3 regions of the Neobacillus sp. DHD-1R genome follow, and region 3 is predicted to be linked to each of the others. Evidence: riboswitches for the same ligand, from Rfam matches in the RefSeq annotation. Region 3 holds a riboswitch; each other region holds the start of a gene.

Region 1 (4,215 bases), 1.5 Mb from region 3:
TACCCTTTAGTAGATACTCTAAATGGTTCGGGGGATGGCAGGATGATCACAAACAATCTTCGTTTTTCTGGTTTGGCATCAGGAATCGATACCGAAACACTTGTAAAAAAATTAATGGACGCAGAAAAGGCACAATTAAATAAAGTTTACCAAAATAAGACCAAGACGGAATGGAAAGTCGATGCCTATCGAGAGGTGAATACGAAATTCCTTGATTTACGTACTTCCATGGAAAGTCTTCGATTGGAGTCTACTTTTACAAAAAGTAAACTGACTTCATCGGATAGCAGTAAGGTAGACGTAACGCTGGCAGGCATACCAAGCAGAAGTGAGTATGTTATTTCGGCTGCCACACCGTATCAGCCGGGGACGCCTTCCTCTGTAAAATTCGCTTCCACGACGCTTCCAAGTGAAGCAAGTGAATTAGGAGCAGGGAATGGGTTTCAATTTAGCTTGAACGGAGAAACAATAGACCTGACTGCTCAAGATTCGATCCGAAGCTCGCTTTCAAAAATCAATGCTTTAGCAGCTAAAACGGGCGTGACCGCCAGCTATTCCAGCGGTGACCAGGCGATTGTGTTTACCTCTAAAGATGCAGCGACAACTATTAACATTGCGAATCTATCAAACCCTGTGAATGGATTAAATCTGGCAGCTGGCACGGTAAGCGGGACACAGAATGACTTCCCGGCAGGAAACCCTAGCGGTGCCACCGGAAATTCAGCTGTAAATGCCGTCGATGGTCAGGTGACGATTAACGGTACGACCCTAACGCTAAAGAATAATCAGCTAACCTACGACGGGATTACCTTTACCATCAAAAACGACATACCACAGGGGAGCAATGTCACGATTACGAAAAAGACAGATGTGGATTCGATCTTCGATTCGATCAAAGGGTTTGTCGATAAATATAACGATACCATCAAGACGTTGCACGATAAGGTCGGGGAAAAACGCTATAAAGACTATGCCCCCTTGTTAGATGACCAGAAAACGGACATGAAGGACAAGCAAATCGAACTATGGGAAGAAAAGGCAAAGAGCGGGTTATTGCAAAGCGACCGAATCATTTCGTCGGCCTTAGATAAATTGCGCACCACCTTGTACTCGAATGTTCGTGATGTGGATTCGACAAAAATGAATAGTCAATTCGATTCGCTCGCTGAAATTGGGATTACCTCCAGTTCCAATTATAAAGAAAATGGGAAGCTGGTCATTGATGAAACAAAGCTAAGAGAGGCTTTAGAAAACAATACCAATGAAGTGTCGTTATTATTTTCCAAAAAATACGATACCGGCAGCTCGACAAATAATACCGCTAATAATAAAGACGAATTTGCCAATAGCGGGATTGGCTGGAGACTGTATGACCAACTTAATGAGACGATGAAGGAAATTTCCAAAACAGCCGGCACGTCCAATGATACGGTCCTTGGTAAATCATTAAGCCAGCTGGACACACAAATCGATTCTTGGGAGAAGCGATTACAAACGAAAGAAGATTATTACTGGAAGCAGTTCACAGCCATGGAACAAGCGATTCAAAAAGCGAATAGCCAGAGCGGCTGGTTAACACAGCAAATGGGCGGGTGAATGTAGCCATGTATGAACAGAAACAGGCATTCCTCCAAACCTATAGCCAGCTTACAATGAAACTAGTAAACGAAATGAATTCGGACGAGACAGACCACATCCAAGCCTTGCTGGACGCGAGGCAAACCTGTATTGAAAAGGTAAACCGTTTGGATCAAACCGCGGGTGGGATCCTCCTCAACGCGGCCATTAAAGAACAGCTGTTACAAATAGTTCCATTGGAAGAAAAGGTGAAAGAGCTGTTACAGGGAGAGCAGCAAAAAGTAATATCCAATCTCCATGCCCTAAAAAAGGAAAAAAAGATTAAACGGTACGGGGAAGCTGCCTATGGTTCAACTGGGGTTTTTTATGATAAAAGAAAATAGCGAAAAGGGGAAGATTATGTCTCTTACTAATCCATACCAAGCATATGAGAGTAATCAAGTACTATATGCCAAAGGGGAAGAGCTGACACTGCTTTTATATAAAGGTGCGATAAAATTCATTGAGCAGGCAAAACTAGCGATTGAAAAAAATAATCTGCCGCGAGCCAACGATCGCATTCTTAGGGCTCAGAACATCATTAGTGAATTAATGGTGACCCTTAATATGAATATCGAAATTTCGAAGTCCCTACTCCTACTTTATGACTATTTAAAGCAAAGATTAATCGAAGCGAATATCCATAAAGAGGCGGAAACTTTAAATGAAGTCCAAGCCATGCTGGTAGAACTGCTTGAAACTTGGACAGAAGCCATGAAAGCTATCAGACTTACTTAACAAAAGTAAATTTTTTGTTAAGTAGGTCTTTTTTCGTTTTTTCCCCATTGTAATATTTGTAAGCGCAATGTAATATAATAGTATTGATAAAATTTCGACCAATTTTACCACAAAACGACAATTAATCCGATAAAGGCAAACCTGGGGAAATCCAGGGACGCAAAGCTATAGGGGCTACCATCAATCTTGATAACGCCAGCCAGTTACCGAAGAGTTATAGTTTATTTACTATTGACTATTCTTCGGAATAGTCTTTTTTTGTTCTGAGAAAATGGATAAATTTACCAATTTTAAAAAGGAGGTTTTTTATGCTTCAAAATATTTCCGTTTTAAAGCAGGCATTGGATGCTTCAGTGTTAAGACACAATGCGATTTCTAATAATCTAGCAAATGTCAATACACCCAATTATAAGCCGCAAAAAGTAGTCTTTGAGGAACTGCTTAAAGGAGAATTAGCTAACACTTCTTTTGAAGGAAAGCGTTCGAATGAAAAGCATATACCAATCGGGAATACAGCAGCCAGAGCCTTCATTACCGAGCAGCCTGTTGTGATGCAAAATAGTGGGAATGGTGTTGATGTCGATCAGGAAATGACCGATTTGACGACAAACTCAATTTGGTATCAAACCCTAAGCTATCAATTAGGAGAAGAATTAAATCTATTAAAAACAGCCATAAGATCAAGGTAGGGGATCGAATATGTCAATGTTTCAGCCATTAAACATAAGTTCTTCCGCATTAACAGCCGGGCGCCTGAAAATGGATATTATTTCTTCCAATATTGCCAATGCTACGACGACAAGAGGAAAATTGGTGAATGGAGAATGGGTACCATATCGAAGGAAGATGGTTGAGGTGGAGGCGAAAGGGTCGGCCCCGTTCAGTCAATATTTACACAACGAAATGGGAGCAAATGGTGTAAAGGTCACAAGGATTGTTGAAGACCAGACACCTTTCAATCCGGTTTATGACCCAACCAATCCAGACGCAAACAATGATGGCTATGTCATGATGCCGAATGTAGATCTCACCAAAGAGATGGTTGACCTGATGAGTGCCTCGAGAGCATATGAAGCCAACGTTACGGCTTTTAATGTAGGGAAAACGATGTCGTTAAAAGCATTAGATATTGGTAGATAAGGAGTTTTGCCATAATGAAAATTGATTCATTGTTTACAAACCCAGCCACATTTTTGGATAAGCGTCCAAATGTTAATGCGGTTTCACCTGCGAAGACATCCTTTTCAGCAATGTTGGGAGAGGCCTTGCAAAGCGCGAACGATACCATTGTCCAATCAGAGAACATGTCTGAAAAAATTGCCACAGGGGAAATCAAGAATATTCATGATGTCACGATTGCTGCCCAAAAGGCAGAAATTGCTCTCCAGCTGACCACCCAAGTAAGAGATAAAGTCGTGGAATCCTATCAAGAAATCATGAGAATGCAAGTATAATGAACTGCTTAGTTTTGACACGAAAGCTGGTGAACTATGACTTATGAAAGAAAAAATTCGTGATATTAAGGAAAAAATCGTTCAGTTTTGGATGAATACCAGCAAGAAAAATAAATTTTTCTATATTGGTACCTTTTTGGCGTTAATCGCCATTTTCTGCTTTGTTTTTTTCTATTTATTAAAACCGAATTATGTACCACTTTATACCAATAGCTTAAGCCAAAAGGAAATCGGTGAGATTAAAGGGGTTTTAGAAAAACAAGGGTTCACCGACTATAAGATTGCCAATAATGGTACGCAAATTCTTGTTCCAAAAGAGTCTGCTCCCGACTTAATTGTAAATTTAGCCTCTGAAGGACTACCAAAAAGCGGTCCAATTAGTTTTACAGAACAAACCCAGAATCTG
Region 2 (4,215 bases), 480 kb from region 3:
TGACGCCTTTGCGGAAGAAGTTCAAGTGGTAAGGGGGTATAAACAGCAAATTGACACGGCGGCAAGAATTCGTCATTACTTAAGCGATAGTTTATTAACCACACAGCAAGGTGAATTAAGAGTCCAGGATGCTTACTCGCTGCGCTGTATTCCACAGGTCCATGGTGCTTCTTGGCAGGCTTTTGATTATGTAAAAGAAAAATTAGAAATAGAAATGAATGCTGCAACTGACAATCCGTTAATTTTTGATGATGGGGAGAAGGTGATCTCGGGAGGAAATTTTCATGGCCAACCGATCGCTTTTGCCATGGATTTTATGAAAATTGCAGTAGCCGAGCTTGCGAATATTTCGGAAAGACGGATTGAAAGATTAGTCAATCCACAATTGAATAACCTACCGGCATTTTTAAGCCCTCAACCAGGGTTACAATCAGGGGCAATGATCATGCAATATGCAGCTGCAGCCCTCGTATCAGAAAATAAAACTCTTGCTCATCCTGCAAGTGTTGACTCGATACCATCATCGGCAAACCAAGAGGATCATGTAAGCATGGGGACCATCGCATCCAGGCATGCTTACCAAATTATTCAAAACGTAAGAAGAGTCCTCGCCATTGAGTTGATTTGTGCGATGCAGGCAGTAGAAATTCGTGGAGTGGACAAAATGGCAATGCATACAAAAATGTTTTATGAAAAAGGAAGGGAACAAGTGCCATCCATTATACAAGATCGAATTTTTTCAAAGGATATTGAAAAAGCGGCTGAATGGTTAAAGAAAATTGAATTTCATCAATTTATACGGGATTTAAGTGTGGAAAAAGGATAAACCTGATTCACTATTACCTCCCCTATTCCATATAAAAAGGCGTGAAAAGATCACGCCTTTTACTTCATATGATTTGGGAGCCATCGGCCGGTATCTTCGCGCCGCTCGTCCTCATTCTCGACTCTATTTTTAAAAGCCTCTTGAGTTACGATCAATTCCTCGTCCCCGATCGCTTCCTTTACATGCTTTTCCGTTAGGCTATCCTCTGGAAAATCCCCTGGATGATTTTTTTTCTTATGCTCAAAATGTTCTCCGCGTGCCAAAGTCAACACTCCTTTCGTCTTCGGATGTAGCTTTCCCAAACCTAAATAAAAATATCACTTGGTATAACATTTCCAATTTATCGATCGAATTAATGTAATAAAAAAAACTGGTTGATGGGTGGCTCTCACTCATCTCCAGCTTTTTTTTCTTGACTAGTTGGTTTACACATATGGTCCAGCATAAAACCTGCAAACACTATAAAAGCGATGGGGATAGAAAAATTCAATACATGAATAATAGTCATTCTAAGGTCTCACCACCATTAATTGAATATTATTAATATTAAGTTTATTTTTACGTTGTTTACATTATATGCTAAATGTCACAATTTAGACAAATATAATTATTCAATAAATTGGGATTAATTTCTATTATTTTAAAAATAAGGAAGTAAAATGTAGAATAATGGATTAATATGGAAGAAAAAATAGTAAGAAAATTTTTAAAAGTGACAAAATACAACAACCTGTTATAAAAGAACTAGATATAATGGGCATATCAAAACAAATTAAGTCATATTGCCCATAAAGAAAAGAGGAATACTAGAAAATCTGTAATGCTTAAGTTGGAGTGAGGCAGAAAAAGGCAAACTTGTTGAAAAGCAAGGACGCAAAGCCGAGGATCTACGGTAAGGGATGAACTAACTTGCTATGATGGCCGGGTTACCTGGAATACGAAATGTATTTTAGGAGTGAGAAAAATGATAATTACACAAAGAGATGTAGATGTAATCGATCAAGAATGGCTAACACTCATATTAGAGGCAAAAGGACTAGGGCTGTCAATAGAGGAAGTTCGAAATTTTCTTAGTAGAGATGAACAGGAAGAACCATCAGGTACATACTAAAAAAAGCATTCTACAAAAAATGTCATTTTGTAGAATGCTTTTTCTTTTATAATATAAGAATTTAAAGTCTTGGCTTCGAAAATTGTCCAGCTTCAGCGCCCTAGCGGCTAGTGTCCTTCGCTCTCCCCCTACGATAAGTCAAGCACGAATGCACCTCCGGCTCTTCGTGTTTCCTTTATCGCGTTTAACGGGCAGTAGATCCTCAACTGCCCGTAAGCACCCGATCGGCTCAACTAACAATCAGCGAGAAGAACGTTCGCTGATTGAAGTTTCACCTTATCTCAGTTGGAGCGCTCCAGGCCATACGCCGCTGACCAGGGCGCTTCCGCTTTTCTATCTATTCATTCGAATTTTGATTGATCCGCCACTTATTAAATTCAAGGAAATCGCGAAATTGATCCTTTGAAACACCTGAATTCATAGCTTCTTTGACCAGATTCATCCAATCTGTATCCAATTCATCCTTGTCAATTTGTTCGTGTATTAAATGTTCAACAGGAAGATGTAATACAGTAGCAATTTTTTCGAGAAACTGAATAGATGGATTCTTTTGCAGGTTCCTCTCAAGCGAACTTAAATAGGACTTTGCAACCCCAGCTTGTTCAGCTAGTTCGGATAGTGACATTTTCTTTTCTAAGCGGAATTTTTTAACGCGGTCACCAATCATTGAGCCTCACACACCTAATTAATATGATAGTTTATCCCACATTACGGACGGTATAGTTATCCATCAATAACCAAGGGTATTCGAAAAATAATGGGGAATACTTTATATGTTCCATTCTACCAAAAAGAATAGAAAAGTACCATATTAAGAACGATTGAATATTACAATATAATGAACATTAAAAATTTTATTAGTAATTTAAAGTAATTTTGAAAAAATGTGTAGATAGAGTTAATATTAAAAGTGTTGCCAATGATAGCTAAAACTATAATCTTTTTAAGATGACTATGACGAACAATATTATGTGATGTACATAAATATAATCAAAAAGGCAGGGAAATAAATGATAGTCCTAAAATCACAACGTGAAATTGATGCAATGAAGAAGGCTGGAGATATTCTTGCAGCCTGTCATAAAGAAATTGCCAAATTAATAAAACCAGGTGTAACCACATGGGAAATCGACATGTTTGTGGATGAATTTCTTAAGAAAAATGGAGCAACACCAGAACAAAAAGGTTATAAAGGCTATGAATATGCAACATGTGCCAGTATCAATGATGAAATATGTCATGGGTTTCCACGGAAAGAACCTTTAAAAGAAGGTGACATAGTAACAATTGATATGGTCGTTAATTATAATGGGGCATTGGCTGATTCTGCTTGGTCCTACGCAGTGGGTAATGTCTCAGAGGAAACGGATCACTTATTAAAGGTAACGAAGGAGGCCCTGTATCGGGGAATTGCACAAGCTGTAGTGGGCAATCGCATTGGAGATATTGGTCATGCTATCCAAACCTATGTTGAAAGCGAAGGTCTTTCTGTTGTCCGAGACTTTATTGGCCATGGAATTGGTGCAGTTATACACGAGAAACCGGATGTTCCGCATTATGGTTTGCCCGGAAAAGGTGCCAGAATTAAAGAAGGGATGGTATTTACAATTGAACCAATGGTAAATATCGGCCGATACCAAACGAAAATGGATAACAATGGCTGGACAGCAAGAACGATCGATGGAAAATATTCTGCCCAATATGAGCACACGCTCGCCATTACAAAAGATGGTCCCGTAATCTTAACCGAGCAGAAATAAGCAAAAAAAGGATGTCTCAAGGACATCCTTTTTGCTTATACTATTAGAATTTATTAGTTGTGGCTTCGAGAATTGTCCAGCTCCAGCGCCCTAGCGGCTAGTGTCCTTCGCTCTCCGCCCTACGATACATCGAATCGCTAACGCTCTTCGTGTTTCCTTTATCGCGTTTAAGGGGCAGTAGATTCTCAACTGCCCGTAAGCACCCGATCGGCTCAACTAACAATCAGCGAGAAGAACGTTCGCTGATTGAAGTTTCACCTTATCTCAGTTGGAGCGCTCCACAAGGAAGGCTTCGGCAGCAATGGCATCGCACGAAGGGAAAGCGTTAGTTTTTCCGAGGAGGCCATACGCCGCTGAACAGGGCGCTTGCGCTTTTCTTATTTCTTCCTTAAGTTTCCAAGCTCTTCCACCAATGCCTGCATTTCATTAGGGCTAAACGAATTTTTCTTTAAGACCATTTCATAAATTTCCTTTAATTCTTCATACATGTCTTCATCAAAATGAGAAGGCTTGATTGC
Region 3 (4,215 bases):
AGATGACTGTAAAAGAGTTGTCACTTCTACCGTTGATCAATATGGACGGATAGACATTTTAGTCAATAATGCGGGTACTTCATCCGCCCAACCATTTGAAAAAGTAGGCACGGACCTTTGGCAGCATGACCTTGATTTAAAATTATTTGGAGCAATTAATTGTTCACGATATGCCCTTCCCTATATGCGTCAAGTCGGAGGAGGAGCCATTGTCAACGTGACGGCGGCCATTGCCAAAACTCCACCTGCTTCCTCCTTGCCAACTACGGTGAGCCGGGCAGCCGGCATGGCTCTTACTAAAGCTATGAGTAAGGACCTTGGTGCTGACAATATCCGGGTTAACACTGTTTGTATTGGGTTAATCCGAAGTGATCAGATTGAAATGAAGTGGAAACAAACCGCTCCTGAACTTACATGGGAACAATTTGCACAAAAGCCAGATCACAACATTCCTTTAGGCCGTATTGGAAATACGGATGAGGCAGCTAAAGTCATTACCTTCCTCGTCTCAGATGCTGCCTCTTATGTAACTGGAACAGCGGTGAATATAGACGGTGGAATGGCTGGTACTTTATAAATTGGTCAACTCCTTCTTACGCAAAACAGAACCTCGTCACCACGACAAGGTTCTGTTTTTTATTGGTGCCTGACACCAGCGCTTTGTTCCAACATAAAACGTTAAAACCGTTGCTATTCCATGCAAAAACCCTATTTTCATTATTAGGGATTCATTGTCATCCAGCTGCCAACATGGTGAATGGCTATGCCATTGAAGCCCGGAGTGTTAGCATAATAGTCACTAACCTTGGTGAGCTCCTGATTCATGAAAGATTCTCCTTCTTCATAAAAGGATATGTTATCGCCTTCATCGGTCTTTCCTGTTTCCACACCGACAACAAGTGATTTACCATATATTCCGGCAAAAGCAACTTCATTTTTTACAAGATCAATAATCATCGGGGCCGAGTCACGATAGGCCATAATGGTTATACTGCTTGTATTAACGGTTACCCATTCGGCTAAAATCCCTTTTCCAAATGTATTTTTATAGTTTATTTCATCAAACCAGAACGGCATGTCTACCTCGAGAGGAAGATTTAAAGCAAGTGTACTGTTTTTCGCTTTCGTTAATAATGACTGATAGGATTTGATTGTCTCGGCCTGATTCGTTGTCCAGCCACTATATAAATATGGCTCGACATCTAAATGAACACCTGCAAATTTTTGAGCAGAGGTGGAGCCATTTTGATAATTGCCCAACCAAGTCATTAATTGGTTTTGGCTTGTATAGCCTTTTGGTGCCACCCAGCCTGGTGCTCCGTCTAATGCGTAAATTTGAATACCTTTTTCCGATACTTTTTGGATAAAGCTGCGATATACATTCATCGAAATATCACGATCTATCTGCAGATAGACTTTGTTTACCTGTTTGCTCTCTAATAAGGCGATAATTCCCGGTTCATCATTGACAATCAACCAAGGGTTCCAGAGCCATGTTGCCCTGTCTTGTGAGACTGAGGCTTTCACGTTTAAACTTGCACCTCCAACAGCTAGTGTAAAAAACAGCATGACAGCCACCATAATTCTTCTCATTATCTACATCAATCCTCCATCCTATCAGCCAAGGCTCATAGAATGAGAACCTGGCAGCCTGACGACCATATGCTTTTAAAAGCGGTTAGGTTCACGGCTTTGCGTCCTTCCCTTTCGGTGAAGTTTGCCTTTTCCGATTAGTTGTTTCTATCATTATATTCGATTTCTATACTTGCTTCATCTACTTTTAGGGAAAGATTTATTAATTTTAAGGCTCTGTTTTTTTGGCTTATATATCATTTGCACTATGTTTATTTTTCTTTCTCTTTAAAAGTCAGGACAAGTTTGTTATTTTTAAACATATAAACTGACGGAGCTGTTTTAGGAGGGTTTTATGGAAAATGTCAAAAAAGGGTCAACCATTCAATCATTAGAAATTGGAATGGGGATTATTGATCTAATTGCTAAACATGGAAAGCCAATTAAATTTTCAGAGATACAAGAGCTCTCCCAGACAACGAAGAGTAATCTATACAAATATCTAAATACTTTTACCCAACTAGGAATCCTCTATCGTGATAAGGCCATGGGTACCTATATTCTTGGCAGTAAATTAATTGAATATGGGATGGCTGCAGTTGATCAAGAAAATGTTCTGGATCGAATAACGCCTTATTTAGAAATGCTGAATAGTAAAACCATGAGCACTGTTTTGTTTTCCATTTGGACAAACAATGGCCCCATGGTCATTAAGATGCTGAATGTGAGCCAAGGTTTTAATATTGGGGCTCAAATTGGAACACTGCTGCCGCTATTTTCTGCCGCCGGCAAAATTTTTATGGCCTTCTCTGATGAATCTATTATTCAAGGCTGGAAGGAGTCTGAAAGTAAGAAAATTGCCAAAGACAACCTAGTTCAACTGGAAAAGGAAATGATGCTGATTAAGGAAAGGGAAATTTCCTTTGCAAGTGAACCTCTTGTACCATCAGTGTCCGCTGTCTCCTTTCCTGTATTAAATTACAAAAGAGAGCTCTTAGGGGCGGTTGTCATTGTTGGCTTTTCCGAACAGATCCCCAAAGATATAAACGATGAGCTCAGCCAATCTATTATTGAGATTAGTAAGCAAATTTCTCACAGCTTTGGCTACAAAACAGAAATAAATAATATTTGAGCCAAACACCAAGTTAAATATAAGCTAGATGAAAAGCCAAACGACAACAAGTCCTTTGGCTTTTTACATATTCCTATCAATTTAATAAAAAAAGGAATCCCTTCACAAAGCGGATTCCCAAGTTACGAATTATCCCACATTACTTGTCTTTTCTTTCCTAAGGGCCGGAGGAGCGACTGTAATGCCCGTCGTTTCTTCAAAATTAAATAAACTGGAAGGCAAGTCAGTAAACCTCTCTAGTTCATTGTAAGCTGGAATACCATGGTAAGACATATCTAAACCCTCGTCTTCTTCTTGTTCGGTTGCCCGGAAACCTACTGTTTTTTCGCATAGCTTCGCAATGATCGTTCCCCCAATAAGCCCCCAAGCCATAACGACCACTGCCCCAAGAACCTGCACCTTTAAAAGCGAAAAATCACCTGTTGTCAACAAGCCTTGTGACTTATCAAGCAAACCAACAGCGATGGTGCCAAACACGCCGCCGAAACCATGTACCGCCACAGCTCCGACAGGATCATCTACTTTTAAATGATCCACCAATAGAGTGGCATAAATGACTATGATTCCACTGATCACACCAATTAGAATCGCGCTCCACTCGGATACATAGGCACAGCCAGCGGTGATGGCAACCAATCCGGCTAACACGCCATTGATCGTCATACTCGGATCTGCTTTTCCAAATTTCTTCATCGTCAAAAAGAGAGCAGCTGACCCGCCGCTTGCTGCAGCTAACATCGTGTTGATGGCAATCGGAGCTAACTCTTTACTAGATGCATCTAATGTACTTCCGGCATTAAAGGCAAACCAGCCGAACCACAAAATGAAGGCACCGGCAGAAGCTAACGGAATGTTACTAGGGGCAAAAACATTCACGCTTCCATCATTATTAAATCTTCCTCTTCTCGGTCCAAGCAGCTTGGCCATGGCAAAAGCGGTAAAACCACCGACAGCATGAATGGCTGCTGATCCCGCAAAGTCCTTCATCCCTAACTTTGCTAACCAGCCCTCGCTATTCCAAATCCAGTGGCCCGAAAGCGGATAGATGATGATGGTGATTAATGCCGCTGTTACTACATATGCCTTAAATTTCATTCGTTCAGCAACTGCTCCAGAAATAATCGAGATGCAAGCAACGGCAAACCCCATTTGAAAAAGGACAAACGCGACACTTGGCAGCTCCAGCGAAAGGGTAATTTTTTCGGGGCTTCCAAAGAGATTCGTTCCCATAAATCCAAAGGCATCCTTACCAAACATGACCCCAAATCCGATCAGCCAAAATGCTAACGCGCCAATGGTTAAGTCTACAAAAATTTTCATCGTAACATTAACTGCATTTTTCGTTCGGACAAACCCCGCTTCAAGTAAACTAAATCCGCCTTCCATAAACAGAACCATGGCTGCAGCAAGGACGACCCACACTGTATTTATATACATTAGCTCCAAAAGATTACCCCTCCCCATTCGCTAAATCATCAATATCGTAGTCAATTGTCCCTGTTCGGATGTTA

Evidence for each region. A riboswitch is a leader RNA that binds a small molecule or an ion and turns the genes downstream of it on or off. The one in region 3 is predicted to bind cyclic di-GMP.
Region 1: it holds a riboswitch for cyclic di-GMP, as region 3 does, so the genes downstream of both, flgB (flagellar basal body rod protein FlgB) here and AC3ANL_RS23180 (amidase) in region 3, are expected to answer to the same signal.
Region 2: it holds a riboswitch for cyclic di-GMP, as region 3 does, so the genes downstream of both, AC3ANL_RS20820 (anti-repressor SinI family protein) here and AC3ANL_RS23180 (amidase) in region 3, are expected to answer to the same signal.

What each region holds. Positions count from the first base shown of each region.
Region 1 is NZ_CM173232.1:775,177-779,391, forward strand. It holds gene fliD (flagellar filament capping protein FliD) at 43-1,596, shown strand; gene fliT (flagellar protein FliT) at 1,605-1,961, shown strand; gene fliS (flagellar export chaperone FliS) at 1,945-2,355, shown strand; cyclic di-GMP riboswitch class I at 2,480-2,566, shown strand; gene flgB (flagellar basal body rod protein FlgB) at 2,664-3,044, shown strand; gene flgC (flagellar basal body rod protein FlgC) at 3,055-3,495, shown strand; gene fliE (flagellar hook-basal body complex protein FliE) at 3,510-3,809, shown strand; gene fliF (flagellar basal-body MS-ring/collar protein FliF) at 3,853-4,215, shown strand, end outside.
Region 2 is NZ_CM173232.1:4,210,584-4,214,798, reverse strand. It holds gene hutH (histidine ammonia-lyase) at 1-826, shown strand, start outside; gene AC3ANL_RS20825 (hypothetical protein) at 886-1,089, opposite strand; cyclic di-GMP riboswitch class I at 1,665-1,760, shown strand; gene AC3ANL_RS20820 (anti-repressor SinI family protein) at 1,791-1,937, shown strand; gene AC3ANL_RS20815 (helix-turn-helix domain-containing protein) at 2,275-2,604, opposite strand; gene map (type I methionyl aminopeptidase) at 2,948-3,697, shown strand; gene AC3ANL_RS20805 (DUF1128 domain-containing protein) at 4,075-4,215, opposite strand, start outside.
Region 3 is NZ_CM173232.1:4,689,053-4,693,267, forward strand. It holds gene AC3ANL_RS23175 (SDR family NAD(P)-dependent oxidoreductase) at 1-577, shown strand, start outside; gene AC3ANL_RS23180 (amidase) at 721-1,593, opposite strand; cyclic di-GMP riboswitch class I at 1,643-1,732, opposite strand; gene AC3ANL_RS23185 (IclR family transcriptional regulator) at 1,928-2,704, shown strand; gene AC3ANL_RS23190 (ammonium transporter) at 2,834-4,150, opposite strand; gene AC3ANL_RS23195 (P-II family nitrogen regulator) at 4,155-4,215, opposite strand, start outside.